One region of the Shewanella sp. VB17 genome, then DNA from elsewhere that is predicted to be linked to it. Evidence: predicted binding sites of a transcription regulator. Region 1 holds the regulator's gene; each other region holds the start of a gene.
What was found. The regulator ArgR, encoded in region 1, controls arginine synthesis, uptake and breakdown. The targets are predictions, from matches to a motif close to ANTGAATANNTATTCANT.
Positions count from the first base shown of each region.

Region 2: a site for ArgR is predicted at 4,098-4,115, ahead of HQQ94_RS19420 (aspartate aminotransferase family protein). Genes of this name have one in related genera too.
Region 3: a site for ArgR is predicted at 3,105-3,122, ahead of gltB (glutamate synthase large subunit). Genes of this name have one in related genera too.

Region 1 is NZ_JABRVS010000001.1:1,160,933-1,168,948, reverse strand. Features, by position in the region: gene ispB (octaprenyl diphosphate synthase) at 18-989, shown strand; gene mdh (malate dehydrogenase) at 1,154-2,089, opposite strand; gene argR (transcriptional regulator ArgR) at 2,431-2,901, shown strand; gene HQQ94_RS04895 (Dyp-type peroxidase) at 3,023-3,958, opposite strand; gene HQQ94_RS04890 (glutathione S-transferase) at 4,403-4,999, opposite strand; gene HQQ94_RS04885 (ferredoxin--NADP reductase) at 5,065-5,805, opposite strand; gene HQQ94_RS04880 (DUF5610 domain-containing protein) at 5,887-6,480, opposite strand; gene HQQ94_RS04875 (hypothetical protein) at 7,111-7,359, opposite strand; gene HQQ94_RS04870 (ABC transporter ATP-binding protein/permease) at 7,435-8,016, opposite strand, start outside.
Region 2 is NZ_JABRVS010000001.1:4,500,741-4,508,756, reverse strand. Features, by position in the region: gene HQQ94_RS19435 (aminodeoxychorismate/anthranilate synthase component II) at 1-164, shown strand, start outside; gene HQQ94_RS19430 (prolyl oligopeptidase family serine peptidase) at 286-2,775, shown strand; gene HQQ94_RS19425 (HDOD domain-containing protein) at 2,859-4,001, shown strand; gene HQQ94_RS19420 (aspartate aminotransferase family protein) at 4,380-5,597, shown strand; gene astA (arginine N-succinyltransferase) at 5,720-6,739, shown strand; gene astD (succinylglutamate-semialdehyde dehydrogenase) at 6,748-8,016, shown strand, end outside.
Region 3 is NZ_JABRVS010000001.1:1,615,775-1,623,790, reverse strand. Features, by position in the region: gene HQQ94_RS06910 (adenylate/guanylate cyclase domain-containing protein) at 1-850, shown strand, start outside; gene oxyR (hydrogen peroxide-inducible genes transcriptional activator OxyR) at 903-1,811, opposite strand; gene HQQ94_RS06900 (Hpt domain-containing protein) at 2,167-2,532, opposite strand; gene gltB (glutamate synthase large subunit) at 3,170-7,618, shown strand; gene HQQ94_RS06890 (FAD-dependent oxidoreductase) at 7,625-8,016, shown strand, end outside.

The DNA.
Region 1 (8,016 bases):
TCAACAAGAGCCTATATATGGATTTGAACGCCATCCGTCAATTAGCCGACAACGACATGCAAAACGTTAATAAGCTAATATACAAACAACTAGAATCTGATGTAGCCCTTATTAATCAACTGGGCTTCTATATTATTAATGGCGGTGGCAAGCGTATGCGCCCACTCCTGTCTATTTTAGCTGCACGAGCTGTAGACTACAAAGGAGAAGCTCACTTAAAACTTGCCGCAATTATTGAGTTTATCCATACCGCATCATTATTGCATGATGATGTTGTCGATGAATCATTACTGCGCAGGGGAAGAGAGACTGCTAACGCGCTGTTTGGCAACAGTGCAAGTGTTCTCGTTGGTGACTTTCTCTATACTCGTTCCTTTCAAATGATGACCGAATTAGGCAGTATGAAAGTGCTTGAAGTGTTGGCCGATGCAACGAATGTATTGGCTGAAGGTGAAGTATTACAACTAATGAACTGCAACGATCCCAACACTACCGAAGACAATTACATGCATGTCATTTATTGTAAAACAGCCAAGCTTTTTGAAGCAGCAACTCGCCTAGCTGGCGTATTAGCTGATACTGCTGAAAATATTCAAATAGCATTAGCTGAGTATGGTAAATATTTAGGAACCGCTTTCCAATTGACCGATGATCTTCTTGATTATACATCTGATACTGAAGAGCTAGGAAAGAATATTGGTGATGATCTTGCTGAGGGAAAGCCCACCCTACCGCTTATCTATGCTTTATCCCATGGATCAGATAAAGAACAATCGCTGATCCGTGCAGCTATCGAAAAAGGCGATGGCACAGATAGTATTAAACCTATATTAGCAGCCTTAGATCGTTGTGGTGCACTTGATTACACCTTTAAACGTGCTCAACAAGAGTCAGAGAAAGCCATCAGTGCCCTTTCTATACTTCCAGATACCGAATACAAGCAAGCACTGATATCTCTTGCTAAAATAGCTGTAGAGCGTAGTCATTAATTTTATCGCGTTCAGATGCCACTCTATGATCTCTATAAACATAAGGGTGACAAATGGTTAAGCGAAATACCATCGGCACATGATAAGTAAACAATAAATCTCCAAGACATTAAAAAGGAGCCAACAGGCTCCTTTTTAATGTCATACTCTACGTTATTCGATGCTTATTTAACAAACTCGACACCCAGTTTAATATCGGCTTGTAGTGTATCAAGCATTGCGTCACGAGCATTAGCTTCAAATTCACTAATATCACCATAAGCTAGCACTTTTTCCACCCCATGCTTCCCGAGTAAAATAGGTTGTGCAAAAAACTCAGCATGTTCACTCCCACCATCGACATAGGCACACTCAACAACATTTTGTTCACCTTGCAAACCACGCACAAGTGAAAGGCCAAAACGACAAGCAGCCTGCCCCATAGAAAGCGTCGCGCTACCACCACCTGCTTTAGCATTAACAACTTCAGTACCTGCATTTTGAATACGAGTTGTTAATGTAGCAACTTCATCATCTGTAAAACTCACACCTTCTATTTGAGAAAGTAGTGGAAGAATCGTCACCCCACTGTGGCCTCCAATGACATTCACCTTAACATCCGCAACATTAAGGCCTTTAGCTTCAGCAACGAATGTCTCAGAGCGGATCACATCAAGCGTAGTAATGCCAAACAACCGATTTTTATCGTACACGCCAGCGGCTTTCAATACTTCAGCAGCAATAGCCACTGTAGTATTAACAGGGTTAGTAATAATACCGATCAGAGCATTTGGACAAGTAGCAGCACACTTCTCAACCAAGTTTCTCACGATACCAGCATTGATATTAAATAGATCTGAACGATCCATTCCCGGTTTACGAGCAACGCCTGCAGAGATCAGAACAACATCAGCACCCTCAAGTGCTGGCGAAGGATCTTGGCCAGCAAAACCTTTTATTTCAACAGCAGTCGGAATATGACTAAGATCAACCGCAACACCTGGTGTTACAGGAGCAATATCATATAGTGATAGTTTAGAATCGGCAGGTAATTGCGTTTTAAGCAGTAGGGCAAGAGCTTGTCCAATACCACCAGCGGCACCAAGTACAGCAACTTTCATAGTTATCTCCGTCATTTATTAGGTGTTTATGATGTGGATTTATCTTTCTAGATACCCGCAAGACTACTGGATCAATCAGACAATTTCAATTCCCCCTTAACCTTGATTAGATTTTTATTTTTCTTCATTATCTTTAAAAGAGCTTAATTAAAGATAGCAGTGTGAAATAACATTTATTTTACACTAAAAATCATGTATAACTTGTACCGTTTACATTCATTACAATCAATAAAAAAATAAAACTTTCGTGAATTTTTATTCACAAAAGTAGAATATTTGTTGACAAAAACGTCTAGTATATTCAGAATGACACAGTTTTTTGAATATTAAAGAATAAAAAAATGCAAGCAACAAAAACTCAAGATCAACTGGTTAGAACCTTTAAAGCCATTTTGAAAGAGGAACGCTTCGGTTCCCAAAGTGAAATAGTCATTGCTCTTCAAGCTGAAGGCTATAGTAATATCAATCAATCAAAAGTATCTAGAATGCTCAGCAAATTTGGTGCTGTTCGCACCCGTAATGCTAAGCAAGAAATGGTATATTGCCTCCCAGCAGAACTTGGCATACCTACAGCCGGTAGTCCACTTAAAAACCTCGTGTTAGATGTTGATCACAATCAAGCAATGATAGTGGTAAGAACAAGCCCTGGCGCCGCCCAATTGATTGCCCGTTTACTCGATTCAATCGGTAAACCAGAAGGGATACTCGGCACCATAGCAGGTGATGATACGATTTTTATCACCCCATCCAATATCCAAGAAATCAACAAAACCTTAATGACGGTTAAGTCACTGTTCAACTTTACAAGCTGATCTCTATTAAGAGCACGCTAAATAATTAAGAGAGCCGATAAACACCAGCACTCTTAATATTGAATCTGCCACTTAAAAGTAGCAGAACATACAATTTTAAATCGTTTAAACAAAACAATATTTAGTGCGACTCGCGTTCAATAAAATCTAACGAGGGAGCAAAGAAAGAGGCTCCTGTTAATGCTTGGCTAAAGTGTAGTAGGTGGTCATGATTACCATGCTCATCTCCATGCACCATGCTGTTGAGCATTTGTTCAAAGTTATCTGAATTACGACAATTTGAAATAAACATAAGCCCCTGCTCTTTTACTGTTCCGTAAGGCATGCTTTGTCTTAAAATCTCCATCGGGTTTCCTTGCAGATCTTTAAGATTAACACGCTTAACATGGCTCGTTAGTGGCTTATCAGCAGCGGCATATTCAATATTATCTTGCTTCGTTCGACCAATAATATCTTCTTGTTTTTTTTGAGGAAGTCTATGCCATTTACTCAAGTTATGAGCAAACTTTTGCACATGAACATAGCTGCCTGATTTAAAATCTTTATCCTCATCACCCACTAGCGCGACTTCTTGACGATGACGTCCCTTCGGGTTTTCGGTGCCATCAACAAAGCCAGTTAAATCTCGATTATCCATAAATCGAAAACCACGCTCTTCATCGACTAACTCCACTAAACCTTCAAACATTTGACATATCTCGTTGGCTATCAAATGCAAAATATCAAAACGATCACAGCGAATATGTACAAATAAATCATACTCTAAAGCTGGTGCATCACGATTACCGGCAGTCATTGCAGGAAAGGGCTTTAATTCTGCGGGGCGATTAGATAGGTACAAGCTATCCCAATAATTAGCACCGACAGCGATAAAGCCATTAAAGGCAGTATCAGCATATTGATCACTCAACTCATAGATATATTGAGCGATATTGGCTAAACAAGGTCGTAATTGCGACTCAACGCCATCATTAGCATTAAACATTAAATAAACACTGTGTAAATTACCTTCAGCACACACTCCCAATTGTTCACGTGGCATAACCTGATTTTCCATCTCTAAAATCACCTTTGAGTATTCATTTATTATTGACAGTATTATCTACAATTTTAAATATTAATGATATTACGACCCATCAATAAAACCAGTATCAAGCTTACACTCTTTAGCATACATGAATATCTTAATATTTAACTCACTTTACGCCTCTGTAAAACAAGAGAATATGTAACAGTAAGCAAATTTTTGCATCCCCATCTTAAAACCCAATAGATCACCACAACATAGACGACAAGAACAAAACATAAAGAAGGCACTAAACACCTAGACTGACTCTTTGAACGGGAACTAATTGATAAAGCTAACAGTTTACTTCGTAGTTAGCAGGCTGTTGTCATCTTGAAAGAGTCTATAAGGCTCTCATTTTATTGATTCACCTATCAGTACTATAAAAATTGCAAACAACACTTTAGAATCTATATCTGACATGCTAACGGCATATTAACTCGGCCTGCTACTGCGCATCATAGTGAGATGTTCAATACCCGACAGCCAAGTTGCTGTTGCTGGCGCAACTCTTTTCCATTGTAAATCTGAATGCCTAAAGTCGAGGTATTCGAGTAAACACGCTAAACAAATTTGTTGGATCGTCAATTCTGGAGTCACCATAACACCTGATCTTTCTATCTCTTTTAGCCCTCTTAACAATGATTGTTCATATCTAGCCGTCCAAAATAGAGAACATTTCCCTTCAAACTTTCTAAGCTGTTCTTGCCTTAAAGAGACTGCGGCATCCAATAAGCCATTAATCAGAGAAAGTTGACATTCACTCTTCCAATGATATCCGTTACCACCAAAGAGTCTGTTTCCTCCAAAATGATGATCTAAATATCGTAGGATCACTTTACTGTCATAAAGCGGAGAGCCGTCATTAAGTTGTAAACAAGGGATTTTACCTAATGGATTGATATCAAGTAGATCTTCACTATTGTCCATAGGATTAACCACACATTCCGTTATGCCATCAATCTCAAGGTGCTGGATCAGTACCCGAACACAACGAGAATAGGGAGACGTCTCTGAATATAATAATCTCATTTAGTTAATCTCTTAACCTATAAATATTAGATTATAGGTTAGTCGAGATACTTAGGCAGTCGAGTCTACCAATACTTTTCTATTGTTATCTGTCCAGGCGCTCGACGAAGGTTTTTGCTTAAGCCTTTTTCTAACAAGATACGATTAGCATCTTTAATCATTTCAGGATTACCACATAACATCACTTGGGAATTTTCAGCTGTGATATTAAGACCTAAATGCCGCTCTATTTCACCAGATTCAAGTGCGGTAGATATTCTACTTGTCAGTGCATTAGGATAAGGTTCTCGCGTAACAGAAAAAAGTAACTTAAATTGATTTGGGTATTTTTTCTCAAGCTGTAATAACTTATTTTTATAAGCAAGATCTTTGGCTTCTCTAACCCCATAGACAAGTACAACATGTTCAAATCTATCCCAAGGTTCAACGGTCTCTAGTATAGAAATAAATGGTCCAACAGCGGTACCTGTAGCAAGTAACCACAAATCTTTCCCCTGAGGTGGTACTTCTTCTAATGTCATAAAGCCTGCAGCTTTAGCTGATACTTGTATGCACTCACCAACCTTAAGCTTTTGTAAATTAGGGGATAACAATCCATCAAGAACCGACACTGCTAACACTTCTATAAAATCGGAGTTTGGTGCGTTCACAATTGAATAAGCTCGGGCAATCCTTTTATCATTAATGACTTGACTTAATTTAATAAACTGACCTGCTATATAAGGCTCCAGATCGACTTTAATTTTTAAAGAAAACAGATTTTCACACCAATCAATCCGCTCAATAACTTCTCCTTCAATCCACATGAATGACTCCAACGTATAAATGATCCCAATCAATTTTTAGCATATATTAGAGATCAGGTATATAGCGTAAAACTTCAGAGGTTAAGGTTTTTCCTGATCATCGCTCATATCAGAATTAAAGCTCTCTTTAAACGCTAATAACCCTTCTTGGACTAATGCATAGGTTTGTTCGACACCACTGGCAATATCTCCTTTTAACACCTCTAAATTAGTAAGTATTTCCTTTGCCTCATCAAATCCTTGATCGATAGCCCCACCAATGATATCCATAAATGAATTCAACTGTTCATCAAATGATGTATTCGAGTTTTGCTCTTGGTAAAGACTAAAAAAATTTGTCGCAAAATTAATGATTCTATCCGCAGTCGCCTCGGCTGAAGTATCAACGCCGTTATCATAGGCCGTTTGTAGAGCATTATCGCCCATCGTCGGAGCTAACTTTTCATTAATAGCTTCGATAGCTGCGCGATAAAGGAGCACCATAGGTTCATTGCTTGAACGTAGATTCACCTCTTGCTGAGCTGAGATAATAGCTGAATTCATTAATTCCTTACTGCTGACATAAGCTGATTTTTTGCTGGCTATTTCTGACACCGATTGACCATTATTATCGGAGACTTCAGTCTTATTTTTAGCAATTCGCGATACTTCTGAACCCTGATTATGAATTTCCATTACAGCCTCTCAATTGATACCTAACTATAACTATTATCGACTACTTTTAACTCAACTTTAGTCGTTATTAACTCATCATATTTTTTTACTCACAAACAGATCACTATGCTTTTGTATTATAAGAAAAATATTAATGACATGATTAAGGCATACTTATTTCCCTTTCTCTAAGTTCTTCTGGTATCCAAAGTCATTTTTGCATCGGAGCTTTAATATTTCAATGCTACTACTAACACTAAAATTGTCCCCCTTGATCGCCTATACAGAAAACATAAAAAAACTCAGATTTAAGTGTTGCTGGACATTTTTGTGCCAGTCAACTGGCTACGAGTCATCAAAATATATCTATAAATGCTCTTCCCTACGAACGCACCAAAGAGTCCCTTAAATCTATCAGTAAGGGCTAGTACATGACGATAACGGGCATAAATATGTCAGAAGGTATATCGACACATATTGAGAAAGGTGTTGACGCAATCAGAGTTGAAAATAGGAAATGCTCTCTTCATGGGTCATTCTGATTTTTTATTGAGGCGTTAGACGGCCTAAAAATTGACATTATTGCTGAAAAGGAATTTGGAAAAATTTACTTTCTTCAAGGCAAGCTCATCAGATTAATCACGTATAATATTATACATGATCATGTTCTGAGCACTTAGTCTCACGAATAATACCTTCTAGTACTACAGTCGGCTTAATTTCCGCTAATGTTAAACCTCGAGTCGTCACACGCATTCCAGCAGATAACTCTAAGTAAATATTGGTTAATTCACTTTGGGCTAAACCCCGTTTTTTCAACGTTGCCATTATCGCTAACCAATCAGTATCAACCGTACAATCTTGACCTTCAATGTTGACTTGCAAAGGAATATTTTTCATTTATCACCTCCTAAAATTATTATCTTTAAGTATAACTTAATTATACAGTTGCCAAGCTGAACCTATGCTGAATTCTCATTTCTGATTTTGTATGCACCACAATCTCGCATATAAACCTTTATTTTTTAACAAAAATGAATGTTTTCCTGTTTCGACAATTTCCCCCTGACTCAAAACGATAATATTATCTGCATCAACCACTGTAGACAATCGGTGGGCAATAACAAGACTGGTGTGCCCATTAGCCACTTCCTTCAACGCAGTAAGTATCACCTGCTCAGAATGACTATCCAAGGAAGAGGTTGCTTCATCAAAAATCAATAGTGGAGAGCCTTTTAAGATAGCCCTAGCAATCGCAACCCTCTGCTTTTCTCCACCAGAAAGCTTTAATCCACGCTCACCGACTTTAGTATACCAGCCTTCTGGTAATGATTTTACAAAGTCAGTAAGATGAGCCATCTTAATGACCTCTGCAACATGCTCATCACTTGCATCAGGTTTTCCATACCGTATATTTTCTAATAGGGAATCATTAAACAGTACGGTATCTTGAGGAACTATAGCCATGGATTGTCGCAGAGCATTTTGTGTTAATGACTCAATATTAATACCATCCAAACTAATCTTGCCACTGTCAACATCATAAAACCTAAATAG
Region 2 (8,016 bases), 3.3 Mb from region 1:
ATGGTTTTACGCTAGATGCTTGGTTTGACGATGATGTTCATGGGCGTGAAATTATGGCAATGAGCCATAATCATTTACCTCTTTATGGGGTACAGTTTCATCCTGAATCGGTATTAACAGAGCAAGGGCATGAGCTGTTACAGAATTTTCTTAATTTAAGTTAATACCATCCTAGAGTAAGATCCCAGAGCTTAAATTCTTTCAGCTGTTACAATTTTCTTGTAACAGGCTACCTGTTATATGCTATAAATATTCGCCAAAATAAAACAATAATAAGGAAGGAGAATGAGACGTTTTAATCGATATTCTAGCTTGAGTGTGCTGATTATTGCCAGTCTAACTGGTTGCGTGGCAACTTCAACTTCAAGAGAGCAGGGGCTAACTGAGCCTGCTAGTCAATCAACGAGCCAGTTATCATTTGCTCCGCCGCCTAATGCTAATCATGCATTGACACTAAAACAGATCATGGCTAACCCTGATTGGATGGGAATATTAGCGCAAGAGGCTTATTGGGGCGACGATAGCCAGTCAGTTTATTTTGTCCGTCAAGCTCACGGCAGTCCAATTAAAGATTATTATGAACAAGCGTTAAATGGTGGTAACGCGAACCAACTTTTGCTAAATCAATTGCATCAAGCCTCTCAAAAGCATGGTGTTTTTAGCAATGATAAGACCAAGAAAGCGTATATCTATCAAGGTAATGTTTTTGTAAAGCAGCTTAATTCAGGCATTGTTTCACAACTCACTAAAGAAAACACACCAATTAATGGTGTGCGCTTCCTCAATAACGGTGATATTGCTTATTGGCGGGAAAATAATATTTATCGTATTCATAATAACACGGGTATGAATGAGGAAATTGCCAGAATCAAGATGTCTACCGCACCTAAAGGGGGAGAGGAACCATCAACTTATATTGCTAAGCAGCAAAAAAAATTAATCAAATATGTGGCACAGCAATACGATAACCAAAAAAAGAAAGCGCAATACAAGGCAAGCTTAGCAGAGGTCGATCCTACACTGGCCAGTAAAACTTGGTATCTAGGAGATAGCGAAACCGTGTCAGAGCTGAGTCTCTCGCCTGATGGTCGGTTTGTATTGCTGGCATTAATCGATAAAAAATATAGTTGGCGTGGCGAGCTTGATATCATGCCTAACTATCTTAGTAGAGATGGTCATATTGATGCCATACCTGTTCGCTCTCGAATTGCTGAGGATAATATTCCTGGAGAACGTTTGGTGTTATTAGATCTTAATTCTCATACACAAACAGCTATCAGTATCGAAGGACTTGAGGGATATGATGACGATGTGTTAGCGAGTGTGAAATCTGAAAACGCTAAGGCAAAAGGAGAACCATATTATCCTGTGCGATCACCGCGAAAAATTCAGTTAATACAAGATTGGGGTTGGGATCAAAGTGCGATCCAGTGGCAAGGAAGTGACAATAAGGTCGCCATTATGCTTGAGGCGATTGATAATAAAGATCGCTGGATAGCGACATTAGATCTTGATAACGGTGTACTTAACACTGAGCATAGGTTACATGATAATGCCTGGATTAATTATACCTTTAATCAGTTTGGTTGGTTGCCAGATAGCGATGCGCTTTACTATTTGTCTGAACAATCGGGTTACTCTCATCTTTATCTTAAGCCTGTGGGTGAGTCAGCTAAAGCGTTAACTCAAGGTCAGTATGTCGTGAGTGAGATCACCCTTGGTCCTAAGGCAGAATTTATCTACTACAAGGCAAATAAAGATCATCCAGGGATCGATAATGTGTACCGTGTTGAGATTAATACCGGTAAAAATGAGCAGTTAACCCATTGGGATGGCAAGCTTGATTATCGCTTAAGTCCAGATGGTAATAGCCTATTACTTACCGCATCTCGCCGCACATCGCCTAATGAGCTTTATGTGCAAACGATTGGCGGTAAGCTAAAAAAAATGACCTCATACACAAGTGACGCATTTAAAAATTACCCTTGGCAAGCGCCAGAGATTGTCACCGTGCCATCGAGTCATGGTGCTGAGAATATTCATGCCAGAGTGTATTTACCCCAAGGGTATGATAAGAGCCAAGCTAGCAAGTATCCGGCGGTGATCTTTAATCATGGTGCAGGATATTTACAAAATGCCCATTATGGTTTTTCTGTTTATTTTCGAGAGTTTATGTTCAATAACCTACTAGCTCAACAAGGTTATGTTGTTATGGACATGGATTATCGGGGGTCAAAAGGATACGGACGTGATTGGCGTACTGCGGTGTATCGCCAAATGGGCACGCCAGAAGTTGAAGATTTACAAGATGCTGTTAATTGGATGGCAGTTAATATTCACGTAGATGCTAACAAGGTTGGTACTTATGGGGGATCCTATGGTGGTTTTTTGACCTTTATGGCATTGTTTAACAAGCCTGAGCTATTTCAAGCAGGTGCTGCGTTGCGGCCGGTGACGGATTGGGCGCATTATAATGCTCCTTACACCTCCAATATTCTGAACACACCAGATATCGATCCAATTGCTTACCAACGTAGCTCGCCGATTGAACATGCCCAAGGTCTGCAAAAACCATTGCTTATTATGAGTGGTGTACTTGACGATAATGTTTTTTTTCAAGATAGCGTGCGTTTAGTGCAGCGTTTGATTGAGCTGGAAAAGCCAATGTTCGAAACGGCCATTTATCCTGTTGAGTCTCATGGTTTTAAGGAGCCCTCGAGTTGGTTAGATGAATATCGTCGAATTTATAAATTGTTTGAACAAGAACTAAAATAGTTGATTAAGCCTCCACAGCGAGGTTTTTTTTTGTCTAAAATAGTATTAAGTTTTATTTATATTCTTTTTGGGGAAAATCAATAGTGGCGATATCGGTAGCCGGAGGAGTTAGGCCTGGCAAGGTCATTGAAATAGAGCATAGGCTTTATCAACAGTTAATTGTGGGTAAGCAACAGTCTAGTTCTATGTGCGATGAACTGGGTGAAGGCGTAGAGCTTGATGCTAATAAGCTAGCGGTAGAGCGTGAAGCTGCTTTAGAGCGGTTAGCAAAGAAGGTAGAGGATAAACAGTTATTTGAACGAATTTCAACACAATTAGTCGATGAAGTCGGAGCTGCCATTGATCATCGTCTGGCGTCTACTGATGGCGTTATAAAAAGCTCAGGAATTAATGAATCTCAGTTGTTGATTTTAGAGCTAGTACAGGACAGTAAAATTGATATCAATCGTTTGATTTCTTTGATTGAACATGAATCATGGTTAGTTCGAGATTTGCTTAATATTGTCAATAGTGCTTCTTTCAGGCACCGCAATAGTAAAGATCCCGATATAAAAGTGACAGATGTAAAGTTAGTGCTTAACTTTATCGGTCTTGAAAATATTAAGTTACTTGTTCCCTATTTTTGTTTGAGAAATTGGTTGCCATCAGGACACGCGAATTTATTGTGGATCACACGTAAATTGTGGCGTTATTCAATGATCAGTGCAATTGCGGCCCAAGCATTAGCTAAATTACATGAAAAAGATAGTGTATTTGTCTATACCTGTAGCTTGTTAAGCCAGTTAGGCCCTTCAGTTGTGTTGACAAATAGCGCTGTACTGTTCACAAATACATGGGACTTTTGGTTGCGAGAGGCCAGTAAAAGTAGAGATAAAGATTTGTATGATGCGGTTTTAGCCACAGAGTTCCCATCTGAAAAACTGTACGATTTGGTCATACAGTATGGTGATAGATTGAATTGGCAGTTATTGGAGCAATTAAATTGTCATAACAGCGGTATGGCATCTGTGATGGCTGAACTCGATAATAATTTGAGTTATAAAGATCTTTCTGAAAATGCAGCCATTGTTGCCAGAGCAAGCTGTTACGCTAAAGTACTGCTATTGGATGAAATGAAACAGCTGGCCCCTCAAGAGAAACGTATTATGTTTGACTATTATGAGTTGAGCAAGCAGGAAATCATTAGGTTAAAAAGTCAGAATTATCGTAAGTTAGACATCATGTAGTTGTTTTATTACCCTTTATTCACTCTTGCTTCAAAGCGAATTTAGCAACTTAATACTAGAAGTAAACACCTTTATGTGTGTTGTATATGCGTATATTGTAAATAAATAGTCATAATAGACCTCGGTAAATTTTTTTATGACTAAATATGTTCAAAATCCCCGCTATAAATGCTTGTATCATTCTTAAAGACAAATCTTTATGCAATATAGATATATTGTGATCTTAATTGAGTGGAAGAAACTGGTGTTTTGATCACATTTTCGTTATTAATGTCTATTAAGTAATGTGAACACGTACCGTCACAAGTGTCATTATAAAGAAAAAAGGCGGGCGCAGTGGCTTTTAGAGCCATTAACCATAATAAAGGATAAGAAGGTATGAGCGTGAACAAGACCCTAACAAGAGCACAATTTGATGAAGTCATGGTGCCTAACTATGCGCCTTCGGCTATTATTCCTGTTCGTGGAGAGGGAAGCCGAGTGTGGGATCAGGAAGGGAATGAGTTTATCGATTTTGCCGGTGGGATTGCAGTTAACTGTTTGGGTCATTGTCACCCAGCTTTAGTTGGAGCATTGAAAGAACAAGGTGAAAAGCTTTGGCATTTATCCAATGTAATGACTAACGAACCCGCCCTTACATTAGCAACGAAACTGGTCGATGCCACTTTTGCCGATAAGGTTTATTTTGCAAATTCAGGTGCAGAAGCAAACGAAGCTGCTCTTAAACTGGCGCGTCGCTATGCGATGGATAAATTTGGTGCAGAAAAAGATCAAATTATCGCATTTGATAAAGCTTTCCATGGACGTACATTTTTCACTGTCAGCGTGGGAGGCCAAGCGGCTTATTCTGATGGTTTTGGTCCAAAGCCACAGAGTATTACTCATGTGCCTTTTAATGATATTGCAGCATTGGAAGCGGTGTTTTCTGATACGACTTGTGCAGTTATGATGGAGCCCCTTCAAGGAGAGGGCGGTATTATTGATGCTGATCCTGAATTTTTACAAGTTGTGCGTGCTTTGTGTGATAAGCATAATGCGCTGCTGATATTTGATGAAGTTCAAACGGGTGTGGGTCGCCTTGGCGAGCTTTATGCTTATATGCGTGGTGATGTTGTGCCTGATATATTGACAACGGCTAAGGCGCTTGGTGGAGGATTCCCTATTGCAGCGATGTTAACTACTAAGGCGATTGCTGATCATCTTAAAATAGGGACTCATGGCTCAACGTACGGTGGTAATCCATTAGCTTGTGCTATCGGTAATGCCGTGCTTGATGTTGTTAACACACCAGCAGTGCTTAACGGTGTTAAAGTGCGTGAACAATTATTGCGTGATGGCCTCAATAAGATTAACGCTAAATATCAGGTTTTTTCTGAGGTTCGTGGGCAGGGTTTACTGCTTGGTGCCGTCATGAATGATAAATATCAAGGACGTGCTAAAGACTTTTTGACAGCATCGGTAAACGAAGGGCTTATGACGCTGATCGCAGGTGTTAATGTCGTACGTTTTGCTCCTTCTTTGGTTATTCCTGAAGCGGATATTGCTGAAGGCTTAGTTCGCTTTGAGCGTGCCGTGGCTAAGATTGTAGCGCCTTAATTAACATCTTGGATGTAGGGTAAATACCTACATTGAGCATACTTTACCCTTAACCGTTTTTTACTTGCCTCATCGCCGGTAAAAAACGTTAAGTGCCTGAGTGAAAGTGAGGAAACTTTGAGATGTTAATAATACGTCCTATCCTATCTAGCGACTTTGAAGCCTTATATCAAATAGCGGAAGAATCCGGCCATGGAATGACATCATTGCCTGTCAATGAAGCGTTACTTAAAAATAAAATAGCCCGAGTAGAAGCCTCATTTTTAAAAGAGGTGGATAAGCCCTTCGATGAAGGTTATTTGATGGTGCTTGAAGACACTGAAACGGGTGAAGTTGTTGGAACCTGTGGCCTAGAAGCTGCTGTGGGAATGGAAGATGCCTTTTATCATTATCGGCTTGGTACCGAGGTCTATTATTCAGAGCAGATTGATGTTCGCAATGAAGTAGAAACCTTGACTTTATGTCATGATTACACCGGAGCTGCAGAACTTTGCACCCTGTTTTTACGTGAATCTTACCGTAAAAATAACAATGGTCGGATGTTATCGCGTAGCCGGTTTCTCTTTTTAGCTCAGCATTCTCAACGATTTGGTCAAACCGTGATTGCCGAGATGCGTGGTCAAAGTGACAAAGAGGGCCATTCACCATTTTACAATTGGCTACAAAAACACTTTTTAGGGATAGATTTTGTTGAAGCTGATTACCTTTCTGGTTTAGGTAAAAAAGCTTTTATGGCTGAGATGATGCCCAAAAAATCTGTGTATGTTTGCCTGCTACCAGAAGAGGCGCAGAAGGTGATCGGTGAAGTTCATAGTAATACGCGTCCAGCGTTGAATTTACTTAAGGCAGAAGGTTTCAGATTTCGTGGTTATGTGGATATTTTTGATGCTGGCCCAACGGTTGAATGCAATATCAATGATATCCGCTCTGTTAAAGAGAGCCGCTTGCTGAGCATCAATATTGGGGTAGCCCCCATATCTGAAATCAGTTATATCATTGCTAATACTCAATTAGTGAATTATCGCGCAACCTCTTCGACACTGCTTGTTAGTGCAGACAGTGATGAAGTTGTTATTTCGCCGGAATTAGCAGCAGGTTTGCTGCTTAAACAAGGTGATCAAATCCGTATTTTGGCTTTGTAGGAAAAATAATGACGCAATTTATTAATGGTCAGTGGGTGCCAGGTTTAGGTCATGATGTGATCTCTAAAAACCCAGCCAATAACCAGGTTATCTGGAGTAGTCAAACAGCAACAGCAGAACAGGTGAATATCGCCGTTGAAGCTGCCCGCACAGTGCAATTCGATTGGTTTATGCTTGGATTTGAAGGTCGTTTGGCTATCATCGAAGCTTACCGTATTGAGCTTGAAGAAAATAAAGCTGAAATCGCAGAAGTGATTGCACAAGAAACGGGTAAGCCACAGTGGGAAACAGCGACAGAAGCCGGTGCTATGATTGGTAAAATTGCTCTTTCAGTTGCAGCTTATCATAAGCGTACGGGGAGCAGTGAAAATGATACACCGGCGGGACGTGCAGTGTTGCGGCATAAGCCTCATGGTGTGGTTGCGGTATTCGGGCCTTATAATTTTCCAGGCCATCTACCCAATGGTCATATCGTTCCTGCATTGCTTGCGGGTAACACTGTGGTGTTTAAACCATCAGAGTTGACGCCTAAAGTCGCTGAGCTAATGCTTAAGCTTTGGGAAAAAGCAGGATTGCCAGCGGGGGTGATTAATTTAGTTCAAGGTGAAGTTGAGACGGGGAAAGCGTTAGCTTCGCATCCACAGATCGATGGGTTGTTTTTTACGGGCAGTTCACGAACAGGTCATATGCTGCATCAACAATATGCAGGTGAACCTGGTAAAATCTTAGCGCTAGAGATGGGTGGAAATAATCCCTTGATAATCAAAGGGGTTAAAGACACCAAAGCGGCTGTGCATGATATCATTCAGTCTGCTTATATCTCATCAGGCCAACGTTGCACCTGTGCACGTCGCCTTTATGTAGAGAAAGGTGTCGAAGGTGACGCATTACTCACTGAGCTGACTGCGGCTGTTAAGCGAATTCAAGTCGGCGCTTGGGATATGCAACCTCAACCCTTTATGGGGGCAATGATCTCAGAAGCTGCCGCTAAAGGGATGGTGTCAGCTCAACGTAATTTACTTAACTTAGGAGGGACATCACTGGTTGAACTGACGCATATTGAGGCGGGAACAGGTTTGGTTTCACCGGGTCTTATTGATGTTTCTCAGGTGATAGAATTACCTGATGAAGAGTATTTTGGCCCGCTGCTTCAAGTCATACGCTACAGCGACTTTGATGAAGCGATTAAGCTGGCGAACAATACTCGTTATGGTCTTTCTGCTGGTATTCTCGCTGATAGTCGTGATGATTATGAGTATTTCTTAGCCCGTATTCGT
Region 3 (8,016 bases), 450 kb from region 1:
CCGTCTTCCTTATTTATTCTCAGTTATCTTTAAAGGCTTATTTCTCTTACTCGGTGCTACAACACTTGCATATATCACCCAATTTCTCAACATGTGGGCCGTAGAAAACCACATGACAACTTTAAGACAAATGCTAACGCCGCACATCATTTATAATCGCTCATTTCAGGCTATTATCGTTTATCTGGTTGTCGTGAGAGTCGGCTTAGCCTTTATCGAACAAATGGCTCTACTTGTCGGTCCACGTGTATTGCTTAATATTGGACTAGGTAAATATCATAAACCTAGGTATGAACAAAGATTATTTCTGTATCTCGATATGGTTGCTTCAACCAATCATGCCGAAACCCTAGGAGATTATCGTTTCAGTCGATTAATACAAGATAGTTTCAGCCAATTATCTGATACCGTTGTCAATAATGAAGCCGAGATATACCGCTATATGGGCGATGCTGTATTAATACATTGGCCTTTAAAAGAAGGGATACGTGCAGATCGCTGTTTCAATATCTATTTTGAATTCAGTCAACAATTACATTGGCAACGTGAATATTTCAAAAAACAATATGGTTTTGTCCCTAAGTTCAAAGCAGCTGCACATTGTGGGCAAGTCGTCGCTGCTGTCGTCGGTGTCCAAAAACAAGAAATAAGCTTCTTTAGCGATGTTCTGAATACATTGGCTAGGCTGCAAGAGCAATGTCATCCACTCAATCAGAGAATGTTGATTTCAGGCGAACTTGAATCTCTCGTAGATAAAGACAACTGTCAATACACACTCAACCAACTTGGCCCTGTAAAATTAAAGGGGAAACAACACTCCATTGAAGTATTTGGTGTCAGCGTTAACTAATCATCAAAAACCTGAAATAAAGTCAGGCTTTTGTTACTTGTAAAATTTACGTTTATATCCCTTTTTTTAATAGATCTTGGATCGCTAAACCTAACGTTCTAAAGGTCAATATACGACTCGAAGTTTGTCTCCACACTAAGCCTATATCTCTATAAGGTGTTTCACCTGGGGGCTGCATTACAACTAAATCGGTATGATTAAGTATCCCTGCATCAATAGCCATTTGAGGTAAAAATGTCGTTCCTAGCTTACCATTAACCATTTGCACCAAAGTATGCAGACTCGTTGCGGTAAATGAATTGACTTTTGTACTATCGACTAATTGGCAAGCACTGACGGCATGTCCGGTTATGCAATGCTCAGCTTGAAGTAAAAAAATACTTTCATCTGGTAAAGATTGGTAATCTAAAGGTGCCATGATTCGACTCGCCAAATCACGATGCAACACGAGTTTAAAGGGATCAACACCAACCTTCATGCTATGGTAGCCACTAGTATCAACAGGCAGAGCTAATAATAAAAGATCAAGTTCACCTTTACCTAACGCATCAAGCAACCTTTCAGTAGTATCCTCTTTGAGGAACATCGTTAGGTTCGGGTAGGTATCCTGACAGTGCTTAAGCACTCGACTTAACAAGAATGGCGCAATAGTCGGTATGCAGCCTAAGCGAATATCCCCCGTCATAGGCTCGCCTTGATACTTCACTAAATCAACAAGATCATCAACATCTGTCAACAGCTTTCGTGAACGCAGTACGACTTCTTCACCTATTGCAGTAAAAATAAATGATTTATGATCACGCTCAATCAACTGATGACCAAGTTGTTCCTCTAAGTTCTGTATGCCGCTAGAAAGCGTGGACTGGCTGACATGACACACCTTAGCAGCACGATTAAAGTTCTGTTCTTGATAAAGGTTCACGAGATAGTAGAGATTTTTTAAACTAGGTAAGTGCTTCATAAAATCGATTACCAATTAATATTTTCATTCGAATATTCAATATTAACTCTATCACACTATTGATGTAACTTTCGTTAATTGTCCACCATAAAAAGCACTAATGAGAAGATCCTTCATCAATACTTTCATTAAATGGCGACTGCATAGCCTACTTTACTCCATAGCAAAAAAAGACATTTCCCTATGGATCAGATGGAAGAATAATGCAGGAGAATTATCAAGCATCTCATTGAGAGTCGTTACCGAAGATGCCAGAGCCGAGAATAACAAGTTCATCCTTTGAACTCTGTTATTTCTCGACAGGTTAAATCCTGCATTTTATGGTCATTTGAGTATATTAATGTCTAAGTCTAGATTAAGCTTTAGATTCCAAGTATCGCTTAAGTTCAGCCAGATCTAAACTTGCATTATCTACAATTCCTTGTAGCCAAATTTCATGATGAGTCTCCCATTCAGCATCTTCACCATGCTGGAGTAATTGAGCAAACTGCTGAATACGTTTTAAACCCACCGAACCTGCAGCACCTTTAAACTTATGGGCTTCTGAACATAAAGTGTCTTTATCACGAGCTTCCTTAGCATTAATCAAATTCCCCACATACTCAGGCATTAGCTGCTCAAATAACACGACACTTTTTAATAAAGTGCCCGCACCGATCGCGCTGCAATATTGCTCTAAAGTATTAAGATCTAAAATTGACTCTATTTCAGCTGTAGCCATATTAAGGCACCCCTTAAAAAATTTGAATGTATATTATTTACAACATAATACTCACTATAATTGCTGACGCAACTAAATGAGTAATAAGACTAAATAACATTCACTTATTAGCCATTTTCTAACCAATCATTAGTCAACATCCCTCTTACTGTTGAAGCCATTGATAGTGAAACGCTAATAATATCAATGTTAACCCACCGCTCTGTACTCATTTATGACAACGGGGAAGAGGACCAAAATACAGATCCCGCAAAAAAACAGCAATAAAAATGTAGTTAACTCACTAGCAGTGCATAAACAGTCAAATAAAACATCAGGAATAATTCATTGTCTTTATAATTAAATTCATATTAATCAAAAATCAACATGAGAGTTTTGATTATAGCCTATCAATAGCTATTGATTTTTTTTATTAAAAACATCACTTATTCATAAGGTTATAAGATGACGTTGACAGTTTACGTTAACGTTAGATTGACATTGATTATATATCCATATGCTAAAGGAGTATATAATACATGCAATTATTAGGTTTGACCTTTACCGACTCAAGCGTTAATTTGAATGGTTCGGGTGCATATATATATAACAACATTTTCCCGAGTAGTATTCAGTTTAAGTTTAGGGAGTTTGTGTAATGAGCTTGTATCACCCCAGTTTTGAGAGAGATAATTGTGGTTTTGGCCTAATAGCCCAGATGGATGGCGAACCTAGCCATCGCATCATCAGAACCGCCATTCATGGCTTAGACCGTATGAAACACCGAGGTGGCGTCGCTGCTGATGGAAAAACGGGTGACGGCTGTGGATTGCTAATGCAGCTTCCCATCAAATTCTTTGAAACAATCGCGGCTGAAAATGACTGGCATTTAAGCCGTAAATTTGCCGTCGGCATGATTTTTCTTAACCAAGAGACTCCATTAGCAGATCACGCTAAGCAACTATTTGAACGCGAATTAGAAAAAGAGACATTGAGTGTCGCTGGTTGGCGAAAAGTGCCAGTAAATCCCGATGTTCTAGGGCCTATAGGCAAAGAAAGCCAACCTCAAATCTATCAAGTATTGATCAATTCCCCAATTGGTTGGAGAGAGAAAGATCTCGAACGCCGTCTGTATATGGCAAGACGCAGATTAGAACAGCAATTGCATCATGATAACCATTTCTATGTCGCCAGCCTATCAGGCCAAGTTATCGTTTATAAAGGCTTAATGATGCCTGTAGATCTGCCTGAGTTTTACCTAGATTTAGCTGATATCAGGTTGCAAAGTTCAATCTGTTTATTCCATCAAAGATTTTCCACTAATACGTCACCTAAATGGCCGCTCGCTCAACCATTCAGGTATCTAGCTCATAATGGTGAAATAAATACAATTACAGGTAACAGACAATGGGCACGAGCACGTGCTTATAAATTTAACGCACCACTGTTGCCAGATCTGCAACAAGCTGCGCCTTTTGTTAATGAAACGGGCTCAGACTCCTCTTCACTGGATAACATGCTTGAAATGCTGCTGGCAGGTGGCATGGATCTGTATCGCTCTATGCGTCTGCTTATTCCACCCGCATGGCAAAGCAATCCTGAAATGGATGAAGAGCTTAAAGCCTTTTACGATTTCAACTCTATGCACATGGAGCCTTGGGATGGACCTGCCGGTATTGTTATGACTAATGGCCGATATGCCGCCTGTGCGGTTGACCGTAATGGCTTACGCCCATCACGTTATATTATCACTAAAGACAGAATTCTCACCTTAGCATCTGAAGTGGGTATTTGGGATTATGCTCCCGATGAAGTGGTAGAAAAAGGCCGCGTAGGTCCAGGAGAATTACTGGTATTAGACACACTAAACGGACAACTTTATTCTTCATTTGAAATCGATAATGATCTTAAACGCCGCCACCCATATAAGGAATGGATGGCAAAAAACAGTCAAACTTTGATCCCAGCAGAAGAGATCCCACCAGCCCAACAAGGCCTATGTGAATTTACGCCAGATAAACTCTTGCAATACCAGAAACACTTTGGTTATTCACGCGAAGAACTTGAGCAAGTGATATGGGTGTTAGCTCAAAAAGGTGAAGAAGCGACCGGCTCAATGGGAGATGATACTCCCATGGCCGTACTCTCTAAAAAGTCACGTACTGTGTACGACTACTTTAGGCAAAAATTTGCTCAAGTCACTAACCCTCCGATCGATCCATTGAGAGAGAAACATGTAATGTCGCTCTCTACTTGCGTCGGCAGAGAACAAAACTTGTTCAATGAAACAACCGGCCATGCTTACCGAGTGATGTTTAACTCTCCCGTATTGCTCTATAGCGACTTTAATCAACTATTAGCACTCGACTCTACTTACTACCGTGCCGACACCATTGATCTCAATTACAAGGTCACAGAAGGCCTAGAACAAGCCATCATTCGTATTTGTCATGAATCTGAACGCTTGGCACATTCAGGGACCACTTTACTTATTTTATCTGACCGAACAACGGCACACTCTAAGCAAGTGATCCCAGCGGCAATGGCTGTAGGCGCTATTCAGCGAGTATTAGTGGATAAAAGTCTGCGTTGTGACACTAATATCATCGTTGAAACCGCATCTGCTCGTGATCCTCACCACTTCGCCGTGTTACTGGGTTTTGGAGCAACAGCGATTTACCCGTACCTTGCCTACGAAAGTATAGCGGCACTGGCTAAAATTCATCATATTGCAGACAACTACCCCTTAATGCTTAATTTTCGTCAAGGCATCGATAAAGGCCTGCGGAAAATAATGTCCAAAATGGGCATAAGCACCGTTTCCTCATACCGCTGTAGTCAACAATTTGAAGCCATTGGTATTGCCAGTAACGTCATCGACCTTTGTTTTAATGGGGTAATAAGTCGTATCGAGGGAGCCAGCTTTATCGACTTTGAGCAAGATCAAGTCCAACTCCACAAATTGGCTTTTCGTGCCCACCAGCCACTAGCACAAGGCGGTTTACTTAAATATGTCGATGGAGGGGAATACCATTGCTTTAACCCCGATGTCGTCAACACACTACAAGCCTGCCTAAAAGATAAAGATTATTCCTATTATAAAAGGTTTACACAACTGGTCGATAACCGCCCCATAGCAACCCTGCGCGATCTTATCGCCATTAAAGGTAAACTCACTCCAGTCAAACTCGATAGTGTTGAATCAGCAGACACGCTTTACTCAAGGTTTGACAGCGCAGCCATGAGTATCGGTGCCCTAAGCCCTGAAGCACATGAAGCGTTGGCTGTAGCGATGAATCGACTTGGAGGTCGCTCAAATTCGGGTGAAGGTGGGGAAGATCCTGCGCGTTTCAACTCAGAGCGTAACTCGAAAATTAAACAAATCGCGTCAGGACGTTTTGGGGTCACAGCTCACTACCTGATGAATGCTGAAGTATTGCAAATCAAGGTTGCTCAAGGCGCTAAGCCTGGCGAAGGGGGGCAACTCCCGGGGCATAAAGTCAGTGTCGAAATAGCAGCATTGCGTAACGCGAGGCCTGGTGTGACACTCATCTCACCACCGCCTCACCACGATATTTATTCGATTGAAGATTTGGCACAACTGATATTTGACCTAAAGCAAATAAACCCCAAAGCAATGATCTCGGTCAAACTCGTGTCTGAACCCGGTGTCGGCACTATCGCCACTGGTGTGGCAAAAGCTTACGCCGATATGATCACGATTTCTGGTTATGATGGTGGCACTGGCGCAAGCCCCATTACATCGGTTAAATATGCAGGCAGTCCATGGGAACTAGGCTTAGCCGAAGTACACCAAGCATTGGTTAAAAACGGACTTAGGCATAAAATTCGCCTTCAGGTCGATGGCGGATTAAAAACAGGACAAGATGTACTAAAAGCTGCCCTACTCGGCGCTGAAAGTTTTGGTTTTGGCACCGTCCCTATGATAGCACTTGGCTGTAAATACTTACGAATTTGCCATCTAAATAACTGTGCCACTGGTGTCGCCACTCAAAATGTAAAACTGCGAAATGCGCATTATCATGGTCTTCCAGAACGCGTCATTACCTACTTTGAGTTTGTAGCAAGAGAGATCCGCGAAGGCATGGCAGCACTGGGGGTCACTCAGTTTGAAGATCTTATCGGTCACAGTGAATGGTTAACCACACTAAAAGGGCAAACATCAAAGCAACAGCGATTGGATTTAACTCCTATTTTATACACGCCTGAAATCCCTATCAACAGCGCCAGAACATGGCAAGAGCTCAATCCCACTTTAGATAAAGGTGAATTAAACATTGAGTTACTTCGTCAAGTGCGAGAGGCCGTTATTGCAGGCACATCAATCCAAGCCAGATTTAATATCAATAACACCGATCGTTCCGTCGGGGCATCACTATCAGGTTTTATCGCGCAAACAGCAGGTAAACAGGGAGCAAAACAGCCGATACAGATAAATTTCAATGGCAGCGCTGGACAAAGTTTCGGTGTATGGAACAGCCCAGGACTCGAACTCACTCTATGTGGTGATGCTAATGACTATGTTGGTAAAGGCATGTCGGGAGGGAAAATCACCGTACATCCGCCATCAGGCAGTACCTTCCTTAGTGATCGCTCCGCCATTATTGGCAACACCTGCCTCTATGGTGCATCTGGAGGTAAGCTATTCGCCGCAGGGACAGCAGGTGAACGATTTGCTGTTCGTAACTCAGGTGCTATCGCAGTCGTTGAAGGCGTAGGAGACAATGCCTGTGAATATATGACTGGCGGTGTCGTACTTGTTTTAGGTAGAACAGGGGTTAACTTTGCAGCAGGTATGACTGGAGGCTTTGCTTATGTATTTGATCGATTCGGTCATTTTCATCGCCGAGTGAATACTGAATTAGTTGATACTCAAAAAGTTGACTCTCCTGCCCAGCAGCGTCACCTAAAAGACATGATAGAAGCACACCTCACTGAAACAGGCAGTGAGCATGCCAAAATGTTATTGGCCGATTTCGAGAATTGGATCGATTGCTTCGTTTTAATCAAACCTAAGAGTGTGTCAGTCTCAGATCTATTAAAACTCGAGCAATCACAACCTGAATTAGCTGTAGTAGCGGGGTAACAACGTATGAGCAACGATTTTCAATTTATAGAAGTTGATCGCCAAGATCCGGTTAAACACCCTGCGAAGAAGCGCACAACGCAGTTTATCGAAATTTACCAGCCATCCTCTCAGCCTGAAGTCAAAGAACAAGCAGAACGCTGTCTTGACTGCGGTAACCCTTATTGTGAGTGGAAATGCCCACTGCACAACTATATTCCTAACTGGCTCAAACTCGCCGAACAAGGACGGATCTTAGAAGCTGCCGATCTGGTTCATGAAACCAATACGTTACCGGAGATCTGTGGCCGAGTGTGCCCACAAGACCGCTTATGTGAAGGGGCCTGCACCCTCAACGATGAATTTGGTGCTGTGACTATTGGTAATGTTGAAAAATACATTACCGATACGGCAATAGC